DNA from 4 places in the Microbacterium triticisoli genome. Region 3 is predicted to be linked to each of the others. Evidence: predicted binding sites of a transcription regulator. Region 3 holds the regulator's gene; each other region holds the start of a gene.
What was found. Region 3 encodes LexA, which represses DNA repair genes until DNA is damaged. Its sites were predicted from a motif close to TCGAACANNTGTTCGA; they were not measured.
Positions count from the first base shown of each region.

Region 1 (5,315 bases), 800 kb from region 3:
TCGGTGTGCTCGAGGCAGTACGCGAGCACCCGGGTGAGCATGTAGGCGTCGGTCTCGGACGGATGCTTCGCGACGCGCAGCGTCAGCTCCTCGTAGACCCCGCGGTCCATGTCGGCGAGCTGCACCGTGAACGTGTGGATCATCGCGCCGATAGCCATAGCTCTCGAGCCTACGCGCCCTGCGGCCGCAGGCCCGCCGCAGTGCTCAGAACAACATCGGCTGTGCCGGAGGAGCGGATGCCGGGGCAGCCGCCGCCGGCCGTGGCGGCAGTGTCCGCATGCCGCGGGGGCTCTCCACGAACAGGTCGTCCTCGTCGCGTCCGTCGAGCCGATGCATCCGGATCAGCGGACGGACCCGTTTCGCGAGCCATTGCCGATAGCCCTTCGGCGCCTCGGCGGAGACCCCGGGGTAGAGCCCGCGGTACGACGCGACCAGGTCGGGACGATGCTCGTCGAGCCACTGCAGGAACCAGGGCTTCACGCCGGGGCGAAGATGAAGGGCGCCGTAGATGACGCGCGCGGCCCCGGCCGCCTTGATGCGCGCGAGGGCGCTGTCGATCGCCGCCACCGAGTCGGTCATGTGCGGCATGATCGGCATCAGGAAGACGGTCACGCGGAATCCGGCATCCGTGAGCGCCCGCACCGTGTCCAGGCGCGCCTGAGTCGTCGGCGTCCCCGGTTCGATCGTCTTCTGCAGATCGTCGTCGTACATCGCGATCGACATCTGCACGTCGATCGGTACATGATCGGACGCCTCGACGAGCTGCGGGATGTCGCGTCGGATCAGCGTGCCCTTGGTGAGGATGGACATCGGCGTCCCGGAGTCCGCGAGTGCCCGGATGATTCCCGGCATCAACCGGTAGCGGCCCTCGGCGCGCTGGTAGGGATCCGTGTTCGTGCCGAGCGCGACGGTCTCGTGCTGCCAGCTGCCGCGGCGCAGCTCGCGCTCCAGCACCTCGACGACGTTGGTCTTCACGACGATCTGGGTATCGAAGTCCGCGCCGCCATCGAGGTCGAGATACTGGTGCGTTCCACGGGCGAAGCAGTTGTGGCTGATCACTCCGTTGGCGATGAAGTCGCCGGTGCCGGTAGTGATGTCGACGAGCTCACGTTCACCGGGAAGCGGGCTGATGCTCACGACCCGCAGATCAGAGGATGTTTTCACCGCCGTGCCCTCGATCGACAGCTTCCGCGTGATCGCGGGACGAGTGAGCTCGAAGAAGCGCCGACGAACCGGAAGCCCGCCGATGGTCCTGACGCTGCGCACTCCGCTGGCACGGGCGGCTTCGACGACGTGCGGAATGGCGAGGGCATCGAGGGCGGCAGTGATGAGATCGACGATCTTCTCGTCCTTGTTGGAGATCCGCAGGACCCCTTGGGAGCAACTGCCCTCGGCATCGAAGATGCCGCCGAGAAACCCGGCATGCCAGTCGAGGCTCGGACATTCGGGAACCTCGATCACCTTCTCGATCGTGCTTACATCGCGGCGCACTGCGGTGTGGATCGCCGTCGCCGCGCTGCGCGTCGCCGTCTGTGCAGCGAACGGACGCGAGTAGGTCGGCGCGCCCGCCTCGGAAAGGAACGCTTGCGTTCGGCCGAGCGCCTCCTCGTCGATCAGTGCCAGTCGGAACCTGTGGACCTCGCGGACGCGTTCGGCACTCGGATAGATGCCGTGGAAGATCATTCCGTCGCCTCGGATCATGCCGGCGAGGTATCCGTCGCGATAGTCGGGACCAGGATGATCGATCGAGAGGGCGGAGCCATTGCCGAAGCCGAGCAGCCGGTTGTTCGTGGTGAGGTGCGGGCGCTGCCCCGATTCCGCATCCGTCACATGTTTCCAGCCCCGATCGGTGAGGAATCGATGATCACCGCTCGCGATGATCTCGGTGCCATCGGCCAGATCAACCCGGTAGGCGGGCTTCATCGTCGTCCACTTCGCCTTCACCACCGTGCGGACGTAGCGGCGGTAGGCGCCCTGCACGACGGTTCCGATGATCTCGTCACCGATCTCGAGTTGTGAAAGCGGCCGTTGTCGTCCATCGGCGCACAGGATCAGGGTGTCGGGAGAAAGGCAGTACACGCACGCATGACTGCAGCCACGGTACGGATTGATCGTCCAGGAGAAGGGCATCCGCGACGGGCCGGGGACCTTGTTCAGCGCGGACTTGGCGAGCACCTCGTGGAACGTCATCCCGGCGAACTCGGGAGTCGTCACGGACCGCATGATCCCGCTGCGGTTCTCCAGTCCCGGCAGCGCGGATTCATCCGCGTCGTCGATTCTCTGTCCCTGCCAGCGCATGCATTCATTAGAACAAATGAACGAAGAAATCACAAGGCCCGCCCGACGAGACTCGAACCTCGTCGTCGCAGGCGAAAAGTACTCAGCCGCACAGGGGAGAATGGACCGGTGAGCGAGGCGATGGCACCCCGACATGCCGCGCCGCGACCCCGGACCCTGGCCTTCGCGCTGCCCATCGGTGTTGCGGTGACGGCGCTCGGTTCGCTGTGGGCGCTCGCCGACGTGCCTGCGCTCGAGGTGGTCGAGCAGCCCGCACCAGCCGTGGCCATGCAGCTTCCGCCTGTGGACGTGGAGGCGACGGTCGCCGCAGACCCGTGCGCGGATGCCGCAGTGCAGACAGCCATCGCCGCCGGCGACGACTCGGGAACGATCGCGGCCTTCGGGGGCGGTGAGGCCTTCCGTGCGTCCGTCGCCGCGGGGAATGCTCCGTGCATCTCTCTCAGCGATCCCGATCGGATCTGGGTCGTGGTCAACAAGGCGCGTCCGCTCGCGCCCGAGTTCACGCCCACCGGGCTCGTCTCCACACGGCTGCAGACCACGACGACAGCAGGCTCGTTGCGTGCGGAGCCGGCGGGGGCGATCAACGCGCTCGCAGCGGGGCTGGCGGATGCCGGTGCCGGCGTGCTGGGTGCGAACAACGCCTATCGTTCCTACGGCATGCAGGAGAACACCTACTCGCGGCACGTGAGCGCGACAGGTCAGCAGGCGGCCGAGGAGGTGTCGGCCAGGCCGGGCTACAGCGAGCACCAGACCGGACTCGCACTCGACGTCGTGTCGTGCAGCAGCGGGTGCGGCGGCATCCGCGCCTTCGGCGGGACGGCAGAGAGCGCGTGGGTGAACGCGCACGCGTGGGAGTACGGCTACATCGTCCGGTACGCCGAGGGCGAGACGCCGATCACCGGCTACGCCCCGGAGCCGTGGCACCTGCGCTACATCGGCCCCGAGCTCGCCGCCGCGTATCACGCGGGTGGCTACACCACGCTCGAGGAGTTCTTCGGTCTCCCCGCCGCGCCCGACTACCCTGGCTGATCCGTCTGGCCACTCCCCACAATCGCGGAACCGAGTGCCACCGATTGTGGGAACGCATCCCACAATCGACTCCTCTCGCGCCCGGCATCCGCATAGAATCGCGGCAGTAACGACGACGTTCGGGAGGACGGCATGGAACGCGACATCTACGACGAGGACCACGAGGCATTCCGCGATCTCGTGAAGGACTTCGTGAAGCGGCACGTCTCGAATGAGGCCATCGAGCGGTGGGATGCCGCGGGTGAGATCGACCGCCCCACCATGCTCGCCGCCGGTGAAGCAGGCCTCATCGGGCTGTCCGTCCCCGAGGAGTTCGGCGGCGCGGGGATGCTGCAGGACTACCGGTTCCGCACGATCGTGATGGAAGAGGTCATCGCGGCCGGTGCCGGATCCCTCGCCGGCGCCTTCGGCATCCAGGACGACCTGGCCGTGCCGTACCTCGTGCACATGGGCACGCAGGAGCAGAAGGAGAAGTGGCTGCCGCGGATGGCCACGGGTGAGGTGCTCGGCGCGCTCGCCATGACCGACCCCGGTGCCGGCAGCGACCTGCGCGGCATCAAGACCAACGCGAAGAAGGTCGACGGCGGGTACATCCTCAACGGCGCGAAGACGTTCATCTCGTCCGGAACGACGGCCGATGTCGTCGTCACGTTCGTCAAGACCGGCGAGGGCAACCGCCCCGACGCGTTCAGCCTGCTCCTGGTGGAGAAGGGCATGGAGGGCTTCGATCAGGGCAAGAAGCTGAGCAAGATGGGCTTCCACGGCTGGGACACGGCAGAGCTCAGCTTCACGGACGTCTTCGTCCCCGACGAGAACCTCATCAGCGGCAAGGAGGGGCAGGGCTTCATCCAGCTGATGCTGAACCTGCCGCTCGAGCGCCTGTCGATCGGTGTCGCCGCGGCCGCAGCCGCGCAGGCCGCCCTCGACTGGACCGTCGCGTACACGAAGGACCGCGAAGCGTTCGGCGAGCGCGTCGCCGACTTCCAGAACACCCGCTTCCGCCTGGCTGATATGGCCGCGACCACGGATGCGATGTGGGCGTACATCGACCGGGCGCTTCTCGCGTACAAGAACGGCACGCTGACGGCCGAGGATGCCGCGAAGGTCAAGTTCTGGGCGACCGAGCGCGAGTGGGAGGTGCTCGACAGCGGTGTCCAGCTGCACGGCGGATACGGCTACATCATGGAGTACTCGATCGCGCGCGCCTTCACCGACGCCCGCGTGCACCGCATCTACGGCGGCACGAACGAGATCATGCGCGACCTGGTCGGTCGCCAGATCGTCGGCAAGCGCTGACGCACAACCCCTGACGAGAACGCCTCGAGATCTTCGGATCTCGGGGCGTTCTCGCGTTCGCGGACCCTGCGAAAAGATTTTGCTATTCAGTGTTGCCAAGTACCGGTACTCAGTGTTACTTTGTACTGGTAGTCAGCGACACAGAGTAGATCGGAGGTGATCGCATGGCAAACCAGATGACCGAGATGCTCAAGGGCTCGCTCGAGGGCATCGTGCTCGCGATCCTGGCCGAGCAGGCCGCGTACGGATACGAGATCACGGCGCGGTTGCGGGACCAGGGATTCGCGGACATCGCGGAGGGCACCGTCTACGCGCTGCTCGTCCGCATCGAACAGAAGGGCCTGGTGGACGTGGAGAAGGTCCCGTCCGAGAAGGGCCCGCCGCGCAAGGTGTACTCGATCAACGCGCAGGGTCGAGAGCAGCTCGCCGAGTTCTGGAGGACATGGAGCTTCCTCGCAGAGCGCATCGACCAGCTCCGCCACACGGACATCAGCAACAGCAGTACTGACAAGGGAGTTTGACATGGCAGCCAAGTGGATCGAAACGATCACCGGATCGCTCGAGCAGAAGAAGCAGTACAAGGAGGACAAGGCCCGCATGGAGGCTCTCCCCGAGCCCTATCGCACAGCGGCCAGCGCGATGCACCGGTACTTCATGTACTACGGCGGCATCACCAACGGCGACACCATCAC
Region 1 is NZ_CP107546.1:2,916,002-2,921,316, reverse strand. It holds gene OED01_RS14135 (YaeQ family protein) at 1-158, opposite strand, end outside; gene OED01_RS14130 (intein-containing Rv2578c family radical SAM protein) at 205-2,298, opposite strand; gene OED01_RS14125 (M15 family metallopeptidase) at 2,407-3,327, shown strand; gene OED01_RS14120 (acyl-CoA dehydrogenase family protein) at 3,460-4,623, shown strand; gene OED01_RS14115 (PadR family transcriptional regulator) at 4,788-5,144, shown strand; gene OED01_RS14110 (DUF1048 domain-containing protein) at 5,146-5,315, shown strand, end outside.
Region 1: OED01_RS14130 (intein-containing Rv2578c family radical SAM protein) is a predicted target of LexA. The motif match lies at 2,307-2,322, and genes of this name have one in related genera.

Region 2 (5,315 bases), 850 kb from region 3:
CCGAGGGGACCGCGTCGATTCCCTGCGGTGGCACTCATGTGCATGCGCTGTCGGAGTTCGCGTCGATCGTCGTGTCGTTGGATCTGTCCGATCCGCAGCTGCTCGTGATGACGACGGTGGCGACGCCGGCAGCTTAGAGGGCTCGTACGGCCGGGCGGCTCGCACGGCACAGCCGGCTCGTATGGCTTAGCAGTCTCGTACGGCCGGGCCGCTGGTTCGGCCCAGGTGTCTCGCACGACTTGGCCGTCTCCCATGGCCTGGCCTGCACGTACAGCCTGGCGGCTCGCATGGCTTAGCCGTCTCGTACGGCCGGGCCGGCTGGTTCGGCCCAGGTGTCTCGCACGACTTGGCTGTCTCCCATGGCCTGGTCGGTTCGTACGGCGTCACCGAGCTTCGCGCTGAGTCCGGCGGCCAGCACGTGTGCCTGCGCGAGCGGGATCCAGCGGCAGGTCCACGCGTGGTCGGCGTCCGCGTCTGACGGGTCGTGCTCTCCGGCCGACCACACCGTGCTGATGTCGGTGACGTCGACGGACATCAGGAAGAAGTGCCGCCGGGCGATCTCGTCGCGCGACGGCGCGAGGTCGTAGTCGGTCGCACCGAGGGCGCGCTCGACGCGGCCGTGCAGTCCGGTCTCCTCGCGCAGTTCGCGGACTGCGGCGTCGGCCGGTGTCTCGCCGGGGTGGACGCTGCCTGCGGGCACTTGCACGCCGGTGACATCCATCGGCTGGTGATCGTGCGTGAAGACGAGCAGATGTCCGTCGGCGATCACGTAGCAGACGGCCTTCTCGACGACGGTGGGCTGGGGCGACGACATGTTGTCAGCCTAGAGACGGGGCACCGGAACCGTCGTCTCGTTCCGGACGCGGGTCCGGAACGACAGCGTCAGGGTCGGGTTGTCGATAATCCGACGCGCGCACTGTCGACGGCGGCCGTGAACGGCCATGCCGCCCGCGCGACGAACGTCAGGCCTCAGGCGCGGAATGCCGGCACATCAAGTGCTGATCCGTCAGGTGACGAGCGCGGCTCGGCTGGTTGTGTTCGCGAAGGCGCGTCAGGCTGAGTGTGCGGATGTCTGTAGGCCCGTCGGTGCGGAGATCCGCCAGGTCGCGAGTTCGGGTCCGCTGGTTGTGCCCGCGAAGCTGCGTCACGCCGCACGCGTAGAGGTCCGTCAGCCCACCGGTGTGGAGACCCGACACGTGCCCCGGCGAAGACGGGTCAGGCTGCAGGCGCGAATCGTCGCGGCGGCGGATCGATGTCCGAGAACGCGTAGCGCAGGGCGACCCGCGGTGGCAGCGCGACGGTCGCACCACCCGGTTCGCGCAAGACGAAGTCGTCTGTTCCGTCGCGGGTGATCCGCCATCCGCCGTGATGCAGCTGCATGTGGTGGAAGCGGCAGAGCAGGATGCCGCGTTCCACGTCCGTGCGTCCTCCTCCCGCCCACTCATCGATGTGATGCGCCTCGCAGTACGAGGCTGGCCGGTCGCAGTTCCGCCATCGGCATCCGCCGTCTCGGACGGCCAGTGCGATGCGCTGCGGAGGTGTGAAGAGCCGCTGCTCACGTCCGATCCGCAGCGGGTTCCCGCGCGGATCGACCGTCACGAGGAGCGCTCCGCTGTCGCAGATGTGCTGTTCGGCGCTCTCGCGGGGGAGAGCGATCAAGCCGTCTTCGGTCAGCGCGGCTCCGCGCTCGCCGTCGTGGTCGATCGTCTGCACGAGTCGGACGCCGGCCTGCTTGACGCCGAAGACGGTCGCAGCGTCGGCCCGGGACCCGGCATCGAGGAGATCGATCATCAGGTCGTACGCGAGCTGGTCGTTGGTGCGCGGGTCGGCGGCGAGCGTCTGCGCGGCTGCCTGCTCGGCATCGTCGACGAAGCGCGGCCCGCCGCGCCGCGGACGCAACGCGGCGTCGTGGATGGTCTTCACGAGAGCGAAGCCTTCGTCGTCGTAGGTGGTCGCGCCGTGGTGGACGCCGTCGCGATCAGTCCACATGCGGAATGAGCGGTTCTCGTGCCGCTCCAGGAAGCGGCGCCTGGAGCCGTCCGGGTCGAGGATGTCGCGCAGGGTGCGCGCAGCCGATGTCAGCTCTTCGACCGTGCGGTGCGCCGCCTCATCGACCAGTTGCGCGACGGCCAGCGTCCACGCGGCGAGGCCCTCGGCATCCGGCACCCGATCGCCGTCGTCTTCGTGCGGCGGCTCGCCCAGGCCCCGCAGGACCGCGTCGTGCTGCGCGGCGGAGATGCGCCCGGTCAGCAACGCCTGGTCGGCTGGCTCATGCCAGGTGTGCGCGGGTGATGCCGCGTCGTGGGCCTCACCCGCGGTGGCGTCGCGGTCGGAGCTGCCCAGCAGCGCCGATCCGACGCGGATCCGCTGTGCGGCATCCGAACGGGTGCTCCCGGTGACGTCCTGCAGGAGTCCGACGGTGCTCCGATGTCCGTGCCGCTGCGCCAGGCCATCGTGTCCGGACTCGCGCGCGGATCGCGCCGCGGCGATGCCGGCACCCAGCGCGGTGACCCTGTCGAGGCACCGCGAGAGCGCAGCTGACGCGCGCATCGTCTCGACGAGTTCGTCATCGGAGAGCGCACGCAGTGCCGTGGGGAGCTCGGTGGCCGCAGCATCCTCACCGAGGAGCGCGCGCAGGGTCGTGACCTGCTCGTCGATCTCGGTGAAGAAGCTCATACGACGATGATCCCCGAGGCCACCGACATTCGAACCTTTTTTCGAGTCCGATTCAGCCGATAGCCGGTAACGGATTCATAACGCCTTCGCTGAGTACGCTGGCGTCATGCCCCTCGCGCTGTTCGATCTGGACGGCACGTTGATCGATCAGGCGAAAGCGGCGGCGCGGTGGGCTCGAGAGTTCGGCGAGCAGCGCGAACTGAGATCCGACCAGATCGCATACCTCGCGGCAGCCCTCGGCGAACGGCGCTCGAAGGCGGATGTCTTCGAGGACGTCGTCGACACCTTCGCCTTGTCTGACGACCCGATCCGGTTGCGGGAGGCGTATCGCCGTCGGATGCCGCGGTTCGTGACCTGTCCCGATGGAGCGCTCGAGGCGCTCGCGGCGATGCGTTCGGCGGGCTGGACGATCGGTATCGTCACCAACGGCGAGGTCGACAATCAGGAGGGCAAGATCCTTCGAACCGGTCTCGGCGACGCGGTCGACGGATGGGTGATCTCCGCGGAGGCCGGCGTCCGCAAACCGGATCCGGCGATCTTCGCTCTGGCTGCTCGTCGCCTCGGAGCGCCGCTGCGTGGCTGGATGATCGGAGACGGCCTCGAATCCGACGTCCTCGGCGGCGCGGCCGCGGGACTCGAGACGGCATGGATCGCGGATGACCCTACCGGCGACCTCGGGACCGTCGCAACGATCACCGCGGCCGATGTGCCCACCGCGATCACGCGGATTCTCGCTTCGAGCTGATCTGAAAGGATCGGCTCACTGATCCTCAGAACGCGTCGAGCGCCTCGGCGAGCATCCGATGCCCCTGGGCCTCGAAGTCCTCCTCACCCACCTGGAACGCCCAGCAGGCGGTCCCGACCGCTTCCTTGAGTCGGTCCCAACGCCAGAGGTCCGGATCCCGCGGGTCCTCGCCGTACCCCTCGAAGAAGGCCTGCTCGAGGTCCGGCCTTCCGCGCCACTGCTGAGCATCCAGGCGTGCGAGATCGCTGGACGGCGGACGGAAGCCGAAACGCCCGAAGTCGATGATCCGCACGGTGCCGTCGTCGAGCAGCCAGTTCCGCGGCTGCCAGTCACCGTGCGTCGGCACCACTCGGACGGGGCCGGTCGGAGCGGCCGCAAGCGCCACTCGCGCCGCCCTCTCATCCGTCTCGTCGATGCGGTGCGGACCGTCGAGCCATCTCAGCGCCCGAGCGGCCGTGGCGGACTGCACGTCGGCATCCATGCGCGACTCGAGATCGTGCAACCGGCGCAGCAGCGCGCCCGCCTGCCGATACGTGGATGACTCGTGCTCGGCATCCGTGCCCTCGACGAGGTCGCCCGGCAGGTAGTCGAGCACCATCACGCGCAGCGACAGGTCGGAGTCGCGCAGGAGAGCCGCGTGTCCGGTCGCGACGAGATCATGTGTGTACGCCGGGTGCGCGGCCCATTCGCGGGCGAAGTGGTGGTTCGATGCGCCACCGGCTTTGAGGACGACGTCGCCGTCCGTGGTCCGAAGGTGAAGCACCGTCGACTCCACGACGCCCCAGGACATGTCGCGAACGACTCGCGCGTCGGGCATCCGCTCGGAGACCCACTGCCACTGCGCCGGTGTCAGGCGCCCGGGCCGATCGCTCACGTCGAGAACTCCAGCTCGCCCTTCGTGATGTCGGCGCGGACCAGAGTCAGTGAAACGATATCGCCCGGAGCGGAGCCGGCAGGGACGGGAGCGGACGCCGTGACGGCGGGGTCCGCGATCTGAACGGCCGCACGGTCTCCGTCTCGGATCTCGATCACACTCGCCTCGACCCGTGAGCCGACGAACGGGGTCATCAGCGCCGCCTCGACGCAGTTGATCGTCGCGGAGTTCAACTTCGAGGCGCGCTGCGAGGATGCTTGCATGAGCCCGGGCAGCTCGGGCAGCGACTCGCGGGCCCATCCTGGTGCCTCCCGCCCGGACGAGACGGCCAGACAGATCGCGAGAGCCCATCGGTCGACGAGCCTGCGCAGGGGAGCGGTCGCGTGCGCGTACGGGGCAGCGATCGCCGCCTGTTCGGCATCCGCGGGTGCGGCGCCGTCGAACACGACGTACCCCGCGCCCCGGAACAGCGCCGCCGCGGCCTCGAGCACGGGCAGCGTCAGCGGATCCGCCCGGTCGAGCTCGCGCAGGTACTCGCCGTACTCGCCCCTCGTCCAGGGGCGTCCCAGAGCCTCGGTCTGCCGGCGGAACGCTTCGAACGACTTCTCATCCGGTTGCGGCATCGTCCGCAGCACGCCGACGCCGGCATCGATCATGACGGATGCCGCGGTCATCCCGGTCATCAGCGACAACTGCGCGTTCCACTCCTCGACGGGCAACGGCCGACGGCGCTCGATCCGGTACGTGCCGTCGTCGGCGCGCACGACCTCCTCATCGGGAAGATTGAGACTCGCCCCGCCACGCGCGCGCTCCTGCTCGACGCGGAGCTCGCCGATCCCGCGGAGCAGATCGGCGGGAGATTCCTCCCCGGCATCCAGCATCCGTTGGAGTGCGGCGTACTCGAGTTGCGCCCGCGACCGGATCAGCGCCCGCTCGAGACGGAAGTCGGTCACATCGCCGTCGCCGGACAGCGCGAACGTCCACACCAGCGCCGGGCGCTCGACGTCCGGGAGGAGCGAG
Region 2 is NZ_CP107546.1:1,266,400-1,271,714, forward strand. It holds gene OED01_RS06245 (alanyl-tRNA editing protein) at 1-137, shown strand, start outside; gene OED01_RS06250 (NUDIX domain-containing protein) at 293-814, opposite strand; gene OED01_RS06255 (HNH endonuclease signature motif containing protein) at 1,216-2,676, opposite strand; gene OED01_RS06260 (HAD family hydrolase) at 2,783-3,421, shown strand; gene OED01_RS06265 (aminoglycoside phosphotransferase family protein) at 3,447-4,295, opposite strand; gene OED01_RS06270 (RNB domain-containing ribonuclease) at 4,292-5,315, opposite strand, start outside.
Region 2: OED01_RS06255 (HNH endonuclease signature motif containing protein) is a predicted target of LexA. The motif match lies at 2,706-2,721, and genes of this name have one in related genera.

Region 3 (5,315 bases):
CTCGTTCTCCAGCGACCGCCTCGTCCGCGAGGTCTCCGAGGCCGCCGCGGCGGGCTTCGTCACCCGTCCGGTGATCGTCGGACCGGTGACGCTCCTCGCACTGGCGAAGGCGTCGGACGACGCTCCGGAGGGCTTCGACCCGCTGTCCCGTCTCGAGGACGTGCTCCCTGTCTACGTCGAACTGCTCGCACGTCTGCGCGCGGCGGGTGCCCAGTGGGTCCAGATCGACGAGCCGGCTCTGGTCAGCGAGTCGCTTCCTGCCTCGACGGCGCAGCTCTCGGCCGCAGCCGAGCGTGCGCTCGCGGTGCTCGGCGGCGCGACCGACCGCCCGGCGATCCTCGTCGCGGCACCGTATGCCGCGCTCGACGCCGTCTTCCCCGTGCTCGCCGCGGCCCCGATCGAGGCCATCGCGGTCGACCTGATCCGCGGCTCCGTGCCGGCTGCCGCCGAAGGGCTTGCGGACAAGGTGCTCGTCGGCGGCGTGGTCGACGGTCACAACATCTGGCGCGGGGATCTCGCGGCGGCGTTCGACAAGCTCGAGGCGCTGCGGGCCCTCGGCGCGGCGCAGGTCGCGGCGTCGAGCTCGACCTCGTTGCTGCACCTGCCGCACGACGTCGAGGACGAGTCGAAGCTCGACAGCCGTCTCGTCTCCTGGCTCGCGTTCGCCGACCAGAAGGTCGCGCAGGTCGTGACGCTGGCGCGGGGTCTCGATCAGGGCCGCGCTGCCATCCAGACGGAGCTCGACGCGGCATCCGCGGCTCTCGCCGACCGTCTGTCGGCTCCTGGTGTGCGCGACGGCGCCGTCCGAGCGCGCACCCTGTCGGACGCCGACTTCTCGCGTGTCTCGTACGCGGAGCGCGAGGCGGCGCAGGAGGAGGCTCTCGGTCTACCTGCGCTCCCGCTCACGACCATCGGGTCGTTCCCGCAGACCGGAGACATCCGCCGTGCTCGCGCTCGGTTCACGCGCGGTGAGATCACCGAGGCGGAGTACCAGGAGTTCCTGCGTGCCGAGATCGACAGCGTCGTGGCGCTGCAGGAGGAGCTCGGTCTCGATGTCCTCGTGCACGGTGAGCCGGAGCGCAACGACATGGTGCAGTACTTCGCCGAGAACCTGGACGGCTTCGCCGTGACCGAGAACGGCTGGGTGCAGTCCTACGGGTCCCGCGCGACGCGTCCGTCGATCCTGTGGGGCGACGTGTCGCGTCCCGCTCCGATCACGGTGGACTGGTCGACCTACGCACAGGGACGCACGTCCAAGCACATGAAGGGCATGCTGACCGGTCCGGTCACGATCCTGGCGTGGTCGTTCGTCCGCGATGACCAGCCGCTCGGGGAGACCGCCAACCAGGTCGCTCTGGCCCTGCGCGAGGAGATCGCCGATCTCGAGTCGGCCGGCATCGAGATCATCCAGGTCGACGAGCCGGCGCTGCGCGAACTGCTGCCGCTCAAGCAGGCCGACCAGCCGGCGTACCTGAAGTGGTCCGTGGACTCGTTCCGCCTCGCCACCGGCGGCGCCGTCGCGGCGACCCAGATCCACACGCACCTCTGCTATTCGGAGTTCGGCGTCGTGATCGATGCGATCCGCGCTCTCGACGCCGATGTGACGTCGATCGAGGCTGCTCGCAGCCGCATGGACGTCGTGGACGACATCTCCGCGGTCGGCTTCGACCATGGCATCGGCCCCGGCGTGTACGACATCCACTCGCCGCGCGTTCCCTCCACGGACGAGATCGAGGCGCTGCTGCGTCGCGCGGCCGCGGAGATCCCGAACCGTCAGCTGTGGGTAAACCCGGACTGCGGTCTGAAGACCCGCGGCTACGACGAGACCACCGCGTCGTTGCGCAACATCGTCGAGGCCACGCGTCGCGTCCGCGAGGACGTGTCGGTCGCCGTCTGACGTCCTGTCGCAGCAGAACGGCCGCTCCCGATCGGGAGCGGCCGTTCTCGTCCACGCGGATCACACGGCCCGAAGCACCGCCACGACCTTGCCGAGCACCGTCGCGTCGTCGCCGGGGATCGGCTCGAACGCGGAGTTCCGGGGGAGCAACCAGGTGTGTCCATCGCGTCGACGGAACGTCTTGACCGTCGCCTCGTCGTCGAGCATCGCGGCGACGATCTCGCCGTTCTCGGCGGTGTTCTGCGTGCGCACCACGACCCAGTCGCCGTCGCAGATGGCGGCGTCGATCATCGACTCGCCGTTCACCTTGAGCATGAACAGGTCACCCTTGCCGACGAGCTGACGAGGCAGGGGGAAGATCTCCTCGACCTGCTGTTCGGCGGTGATCGGCACACCGGCGGCGATCTGTCCCACGAGCGGGACCAGGGCGGCGTCGCCGACCGGGGGAGCGGTGTCAGCGGGGTTCTCGGTACCCGAGCCGGGGAGGTCGATGAGGACCTCCATGGCCCTGGTCTTGCCGGGATCCCGGCGCAGGTAGCCGCTGAGCTCGAGCTGACCGAGCTGGTGGGTGACGCTGGAGAGGGACTTGAGGCCGACGGCATCGCCGATCTCCCGCATGCTCGGCGGATACCCGTGCCGGGCGATCGAGGTCTGGATCACCTCGAGGATGGCCATCTGCTTGGCGCTGAGGCTCTTGCGTCGACGAGTGCGCGGTGCCTCGGTGCCGGGGGCTGTTGCGTCGCTCATGGCTGCTCCTTGGTTGCCGATCGGGTGCCCCGGCGGCGATGTCGGAGGCCCGTGGTGAGGTGTCGTTAGCGAAACCGTATCCGAGGTTCCCCGGTTCGGGGAAGATCTGTTCGAGCGTGTCGGACGATTCGACGGAAAGGTTTCGAAAAATGCTTGACAGAGATTCGAAATCGAAGATACATTCGGTACGTAGCTTCGCATCCCCCGCTCCCGGCCGAGCGGGGAATGCGAACGCTACGCCAAGTTCTCCCGATCGGGAGAGGGAGCACGAGGAGCAGCGATCATGAGCAGCATCACCGTCACGGCACCGTCCATCCGTCCGTCTGCGGCAGCCACGCGGCTGCGGCTGACGACGCGCGGACGCCGGGTGCTGCTCGCCCTGGCTGCGCTCCCTCTCGCCGTCGGTCTCGCCTTCGCAGCGCTCAGCGGCGGCTCCGCGTACGCCGGGGGTGAAGAGGTGGTCACGTCGTTCGAGACGGTGACCGTGATGCCCGGCGACACCCTGTGGTCGATCGCAGAGGAGATCGCTCCGGCGGCCGATCCGCGTGAGGTCGTCGATGCTCTGCAGCGGCTGAACCTGCTCGAGGGCGGCGCACTGATGATCGGCGACGAGTTGGCCATCCCAGCGGGTTACGAGAGCTGAGACGATTCGTCACATCGACACGGCCGTATAGAGCCGTCTCGGTAGCATGGGATGGATGACCTCCCTCGACGATCTCCCGCTCCGTGACGACCTCCGCGGGCTCACCCCGTACGGCGCTCCGCAGGCTCCGCTGCCGGTGGCCCTGAACGTCAACGAGAACACGCATCCCGTTCCGGATGCTGTCGCCAGCGACATCCTCGACGACATCGCCGTCGCACTGCGCGATGTGAACCGCTACCCGGATCGGGAGTTCACGACGCTGCGCGAGGGGTTCGCGGAGTACCTCGGGCACGGACTGTCCGCAGACCGGATCTGGGCGGGCAACGGTTCGAACGAGGTTCTGCAGCACATCGCCCAGGCCTTCGGCGGGCCGGGGCGCACGGCTTTCGGGTTCGCGCCGACGTATTCGATGTATCCGCTCATCACACAGGGAACGGGGTCGACCTGGGTCGCCGGGACGCGGCAGCCCGATTACACGCTGTCCGCGGAGGAGGCCGCCGAGCAGGTGGCGGCTGCTGACCCCGACATCGTCCTGCTGTGCTCGCCGAACAATCCGACCGGCACCCCCCTCGGCCTGGATGTCGTCGAGGCGGTGTACGAGGCATCCCGTGGCGTGGTCGTCGTGGACGAGGCCTATCAGGAGTTCGCGCCCCGTGACGCGCCTTCCGCGCTGACGCTGCTCGACGGACGCCCGCGGCTGGCGGTGTCGCGCACGATGAGCAAGGCGTTCGCGTTCGCCGGCGCCAGGGTCGGGTATCTCGCTGCCGACCCGGCGTTCATCGACGCCCTTCGTCTGGTGCGTCTGCCGTATCACCTGAGCGCACTCACGCAGGCTGCCGCCGTCGCCGCGCTGCGCAACGCCGAAACCATGCTCGCGATGGTCGACGAGATCGTCGAGCAGCGCGATCGCATCACGGCGACGCTCGAGGCTCTGGGGTACGCGCCGCACGAGTCGTGGTCGAACTTCGTGCTCTTCGGCGGGGTGTCTGACCCGAAGGCGACCTGGCAGTCGCTCTACGACAAGGGGATCCTCGTGCGCGATGTCGGCATCGCCGGTCACCTGCGCGTGACCGCAGGAACCGAGGCGGAGACCACGGCGTTCCTGGACGCTCTCGCGTCGATAGAATCGGCTTCATGAGCCGCACCGCCAGCCGTACCCGCAGCACGTCCGAGTCGTCCGTCGAACTCGAGCTGAACCTCGACGGCTCAGGCATCAGCCACATCGACACGTCGGTGCCGTTCTTCGACCACATGCTGACGGCGTTCGCCAAGCACTCTCTCACTGACCTCACGGTGCGTGCGTCCGGCGACACGAACATCGACGCGCACCACACTGTGGAGGACATCTCGATCGTTCTCGGCCAGGCGATCCGCGAGGCACTGGGCGACAAGTCGGGCATCTCGCGCTACGGGGACGCTCTGGTCCCGCTCGATGAGGCCCTCGCGCAGGCCGTGGTCGACATCAGCGGCCGGCCCTATCTCGTGCACACCGGCGAGCCGGCCGGGTTCGAGCACCACCTCATCGGCGGTCACTTCACGGGCTCGCTGGTACGCCACTCGTTCGAAGCCATCACGTTCAACGCGGGTCTCACCGTGCACGTGCGCGTGCTGGGCGGGCGTGATCCGCACCACATCGCCGAGGCCGAGTACAAGGCGTTCGCACGTGCCTTCCGCCAGGCCAAGGCCCTCGACCCGCTCGTGAACGGCATCCCGTCCACCAAGGGCGCGCTGTGAGCCGCCCTCGCGTCGCGGTCTTCGACTACGAGTCCGGCAACGTCCACTCCGCCGTCAAGGCGCTGATCGCCGCCGGCGCCGACGCGGTGCTGACCGGTGACCGGACGGAGGCGCTGGAGGCGGATGGTCTCGTGGTGCCCGGCGTCGGAGCGTTCTCCGCCGTGCGCGAGGCGCTCGCGGCGCACGGCGGCGACGAGATCATCGAGCGCCGTCTCGCCGGCGGACGCCCGGTGCTGGGTATCTGCGTGGGCATGCAGGTGCTGTTCGAGCACGGCGTGGAGCGCGGCATCGACA
Region 3 is NZ_CP107546.1:2,116,396-2,121,710, reverse strand. It holds gene metE (5-methyltetrahydropteroyltriglutamate--homocysteine S-methyltransferase) at 1-1,897, shown strand, start outside; gene lexA (transcriptional repressor LexA) at 1,958-2,644, opposite strand; gene OED01_RS10490 (LysM peptidoglycan-binding domain-containing protein) at 2,928-3,287, shown strand; gene OED01_RS10485 (histidinol-phosphate transaminase) at 3,343-4,425, shown strand; gene hisB (imidazoleglycerol-phosphate dehydratase HisB) at 4,422-5,021, shown strand; gene hisH (imidazole glycerol phosphate synthase subunit HisH) at 5,018-5,315, shown strand, end outside.

Region 4 (5,315 bases), 220 kb from region 3:
CATCGAGTTCGGAGAGCGTGCGGATGACGCGCTGCGGCGCGAGTTCATGGAGGAGCTCGGCGTCTCGCTGGTCGGGTCCGGGTTGCTGGCCGTGTGCGAGAACATCTTCACGTACGAGGGCGAGCCGGGCCACGAGATCGCGCACATCTTCGCGGTCGTCTGCGCCGAGCTGGATGCTGTGCCGCTGGATGCCGAGCTGCATGTCCTGGACGAAGGGTCGCCAGTGCGCTGGGTGCCCATCGACGACCTGCGCGATGGCGTGCGTCCGTTGTACCCCGCCGGCGCCCTCGAGGCGCTGTGCGCACTGATCGGCGCGGACGCGTGACCGTCCGGACACTCGCCCGTCCGCACGCGGAGATCGCCTTCGAGGACTTCGGCGGCGCAGGGCAGGCCGTCGTGCTCTGCCACGGCGCCGGCATGGACCGGACCATGTTCGAGGCTCAGGCCGCCGCACTCGTCGGCGCCGGGTTCCGCGTCATCACCTGGGATCTGGCCGGTCACGGCGAGTCGGCGCTGTCCGCGACGGCGCGGTTCACGGCATCCGCTGCGCTCGACGACCTGAGCGCCCTGCTGACGGAATGCCGAGTGGACCGGCCGGCGCTCGTGGGGCACTCACTCGGAGGCAATCTGGTGCAGGCGTTCGCGCGTGCGCACCCGCACAGGGCCGCCGGCCTGATCGTGATGGATTCGACCTGGAACGCGGGTCCGCTCGCGTGGTGGGAGCGCCTCGCGCTTCGCCTCGCCGCCCCATCGCTGGCACTGGTCCCGGCGCGTCGGCTGCCCGGCATCATGGCCAGAGCATCGGCTGTCACGGAGGACGCGATCGCACGGACCGAAGCCGTCTTCGCACGGATGCCCAAGAGGGTGTTCCTGGACGTCTGGCGCGCCACGGTGTCGTTCGTCGATCCTGACCCGGCGTACCGGACACCGGTGCCGCTGGCGCTGATGCGCGGCGCGCTCGATCGCACCGGCAACATCGCCGACGCGATGCCGCGCTGGGCGCGAGCGGAGGGGATCGACGAACATGTCGTCCCGGATGCCGGGCACATCGTGACCTGGGATGCACCGGAGGGCACGTCGCGCGTGCTGCTGCAGGTCCTGGAGGAGTGGGCGGCGGCTCGCGACGGCCTGTAGGCGCCCGGGGCTCGTGTCCGCGGGGTGCTGCCGTTCTGAACGGGTGGCCGGCCCGCGACGGCCATGAGGCCGCCGCGGGCTGCACGTCAGCGCACACGCGGAGGGGCGACGCGTGCGGACGTGCGGCTCGTCGCGCTCATGACGGCGACGGCGATCGCCACCAGCATCCCGGCGACCCAGACCGGGGCGGTCGCGGCTCGTCCGCCGGAGAGGGCGAGCGCACCGAGCATCGGTCCGATGGCCGCGCCGACGTTGAGCGCCGCCGTGGCGTACGACCCGCCCATCGTGGGGGCATCCGATGCCGCGTACAGCACGCGGGTGATCACGGTGCTGCCGACGCCGAAGGCCAGGACGCCCTGGACGAGCACCAGCGCGAACAGCAGCACAGGATGAGCTGCGACGAGCGCCAGGACGACCCAGCCGACGAGGAGCAGCGGGCCTCCGATCGAGAGCACGAGTGCGGACCTGGTGTCGGACAGGCGGCCGGCGATCACGACGCCGAGGAATGATCCGACGCCGAACAGCACGAGGACGACCGGCACCCAAGCCGCAGCGAGTCCTGCGGTCCCGGTGACGATGGGCGCGAGGAAGGTCAGCACCGCGAACGTGCCGCCGTTGATCAACGCGCCGAGCAGCATCGCGAGGACGAGCGGCGGCGAGGCCAGCACGCCGAGCTCGGCACGAAGGCTCGGGGTGTCGTCGCTTGTGGCTCGGCGCTGGTTCGGGATGCCGACGGCGACACCGAGCGCGGCGGGAACGCACAGCAGCGCGAGCGTCCAGAACGTCGCCCGCCAACCCAGGGCTTCGCCGAGCAGCGCTCCCGCCGGGACGCCGGCGACCACCGCCACGGTCGTCCCTGAGAGCAGGATCGACAGAGCGCGCCCTTTCCGGTCGGGTGCGACCAGGGCCGTGGCGGTGCTCAAGGCCACCGCCAGGAAGCCTGCGGTCGCCACGGCGCTGAGCGCGCGGGTGGTGAGCAGAACGGGGAACGCGGACGTCAGGGCACCGAGCACGTGGCATCCTGCGAACGCGACCAGGCATGCGAGCAGTGTGAGCCGAGGAGGCCAGCGGCGGGCGAACGCCGCCATCAGCGGCGCTCCGACGACCATGCCGACGGCGAAGGCGGACGTGAGGAGTCCTGCGGCGCCGATCGTCACGTCGAGATCGGCGGCCATGTCCGGGGCGAGCCCCGCGAGCATGAACTCCGAGGTGCCCATGACGAAGACCGCCAGGGCGAGCAGATAGAGGGGAAAAGGCATCGAGTACTCCGAGGTGAGAGGTCAGAAGAGGGTTCTTCCGGTCACCACGGCCAGCGGCTGGAGTACGCCAGGTGACGCCCGCGCAGGAGGCGGGCGTCGGTTCAGCGGTTCACGGGGCTGGCGGTGCGACCGGCAGCCCCTGACCTGTCTGATTCGGGACTCGACATGGCACAGAACGTTACCGCACACGCCCGAAGTCCGGAAGTTATCCCCAGAAGAGATATTCGAGATCTGAATGTCGGTAACCCGGTGTTTAATAGGAGATATGAACGGCATCGCAGCAGTTCTCGAGAGGGTCGTCTCCGACCTCGATCTCTCGATCGAGTCCGCGGTGCGTTCTGGCGGGCTCGGTGTGCTGTCGGATGCCGAGAAGATGGAATTCCTCCGGCTCGCGGGTGAGGCGCAGCGGCGGCTGGATGCTCTGGTGGTCGAGACGGTCGCGTCGGTCGATGGTCGCCCCGCGGGTTCGGGGGTGCCGACGTTTGCGGCGGTGTTCGGATGCCGGAACATGAACGAGCTGCTGCAGCGGGTGCTGCGGGTCGACGCGACAGGCGCCGGACGGGTCACGAAGGCCGCGGGCGTCGTGCACCGCGATGTCGAGCTGACCACCGGTGCCCGGTTGCCGGCGCGCTGGCCTGCGCTGCGCGAGGCCATGCTCGACGGTGCAATCGGCGTCGCCGGGATGCTGGCGGCGACGGATCCGATCGAACGGACCCGTGACCGCATCGGCGGCCAGGATCGGCTGCGCGCGGATGCCGAGCTCGCCGCGTGCGCACGAGGTCTCGGTTCCTCCGATCCGGAGACGTCCGAAGAACCGGCGCAGCCGGCTCCGCCGGCCACCCCGGACGATCTGCGCCAGTTCGCCCAGCTCATCGCCACCTATCTCGACCCGGACGGCGCAGCGCCCACCGAAGCGCAGGCCGCGCAGAACCGGTCACTGACCATCGGTCGTCTGCGCGACGGCGTATACCCGATCCGGGGAGCGCTGCTCCCCGAGACCTACGGGCAGCTCACCCTCATCCTCGACGCCCAGAACAACCCGAAGGTCGGCGGCGCCCCCGACCTCGGCGTCACCTTCCGCGACAGCGACGAGGACCTGCTCGATGGCGATGGTGACCCGTTCAACTCCGACCCGCGGGCCGTGATCGACCCGCGCACCCTGGCGCAGAAGCGGCACGACGCGCTCGCGTTCGCACTCGGCCTCGCCGCCCGCCACGAAGACATGCCCTCGCTCGGTGGGGCCGCCCCCACCCTGGTGGTGCAGGTCGAAGCCGAAGACTTCGTCCGCGGAACCGGATGGGCACGCGTCGCCGGCGTCGACGCCCCCGTTCCCGTGTCGGTCGCCGCGCACGCCGCCTGCTCGGCGATGATCCAGCGCGTGCTGTTCCACGAGGGACGCATCGTCGCGATCAGCACCACCGACCGCCTCTTCAACGCCCACCAGCGCCGGGCGATCGTGCTGCGCGACAAGGAATGCCTCATCCCCGGCTGCCACGTCCCGGCATCCTGGTGCGAGATCCACCACGTTGAGGAGCACTCCCGAGGCGGGCCGACGCACACCGACAACGGCGTGCCGTTGTGCTGGTGGCATCACCGCACCATCGACCACTCCGGATGGGAGATCCGCGTGGTCCGCGGCAGACCTCAGATCCGCGGCCCCGCCTGGTGGGACCCGACGCAGGAATGGCGTGCACCACGACCTCTCCTTCCCGAGTGGATCGGCGGATAGGACGCACGAGGCATGGTGTCGGCAGTGCGGCGAACCGGTGGTTCGGTAACGTTGGCGCATGCGTATCCGCTATGCCGTCCTCACGGTTCTCGGCTTGCTCGTCACCGGCTTGGCCGGATGCGCACCGCAGGCCGAGCCAGACTGGCCAGCGGCGGAAGCGGCTGCCCAAGAGTTCGAGGATGTCGCCTCGAGTCAAGATGGATTTCTCGGCTCCGCCAGCTTTCGATCTGACCGAGAAGGGGCGCAGTCGCCAGAAGAGCTCGAGGTTGTGCTCTCGTACGCGAGCGATGTGCTCGTTGAGGGCGTGACGATTGCCTGTTTCGGTGACGGAACAGCGCGACTCGGTTTCGCTGTTCGGGTGGGTTCGTCGTGGTTGGGCGTCGAGTCTGCGGAGATCGAATGCGATGGCGACGGCCATGCGATCGACCTCGATGAGCCGTTCGAGGAAGTCAACGCCGTGAGCATCAGCAGCGCCGGGGCAGAGGGCGCCGGAGCCATGCTCGTGGCCATCGTGTCCGGGGTGGGATCGCCTGGGGAGCTCGCGTCGTAGTCGTTGCCCCAAGGGGTGCGACGCACGTCGGAGACAACTCGCGCTCTCACGACTGGGTAGGAGATCTCTAGCACCGGCCGGTCGGCGACGTGGCGCGGCCCACACGCACCCGCAAGCAGGCTGCGGGGACGTTCGCTCACCGCAGCCTGCTCCGGCGCCATCGCGCTCGTCTGCTCCGCGTCAGCTCTGCGCCGCGGCCGAGTAGTCGGGCAGCTCCTGCAGCGTCCAGGTGTTGCCGTCCGGGTCGTCGAACGTGACGAAGCGGCCCCACGCCTGCTCATCGACGCCATTCGCCTCGACACCGGCATCGCGCAGCTGCACGAGCGCGGCATCCGCATCCGGGACGACGACCTGGATCGAGTCCTGCTGTCCCGGTGCGAGCGATCCCCCGAGCCCCGTGCCGAACGCGATCGAGCATGCCGACCCTGGCGGGGTCATCTGGACGAAACGCAGCTCCTCGTTCACCTGCTGATCGTGGTCGGCGTTGAAGCCGATCTTGACGTAGAAGTCCTTCGCGCGGTCGACGTCGGTCACCGGCACGAAGATCAGCTCGATCTTCCAATCCATAGCGCACACCTCCACGGCGAGACCGTCCCGCCCGAGTCCAAGCTAGAGCCGGCCTCCGACATGCACCACCCTCCGC
Region 4 is NZ_CP107546.1:2,334,484-2,339,798, forward strand. It holds gene OED01_RS11525 (NUDIX domain-containing protein) at 1-325, shown strand, start outside; gene OED01_RS11530 (alpha/beta fold hydrolase) at 322-1,134, shown strand; gene OED01_RS11535 (Cmx/CmrA family chloramphenicol efflux MFS transporter) at 1,221-2,393, opposite strand; gene OED01_RS11540 (HNH endonuclease signature motif containing protein) at 2,659-4,122, shown strand; gene OED01_RS11545 (hypothetical protein) at 4,181-4,672, shown strand; gene OED01_RS11550 (VOC family protein) at 4,853-5,239, opposite strand.
Region 4: OED01_RS11540 (HNH endonuclease signature motif containing protein) is a predicted target of LexA. The motif match lies at 2,606-2,621, and genes of this name have one in related genera.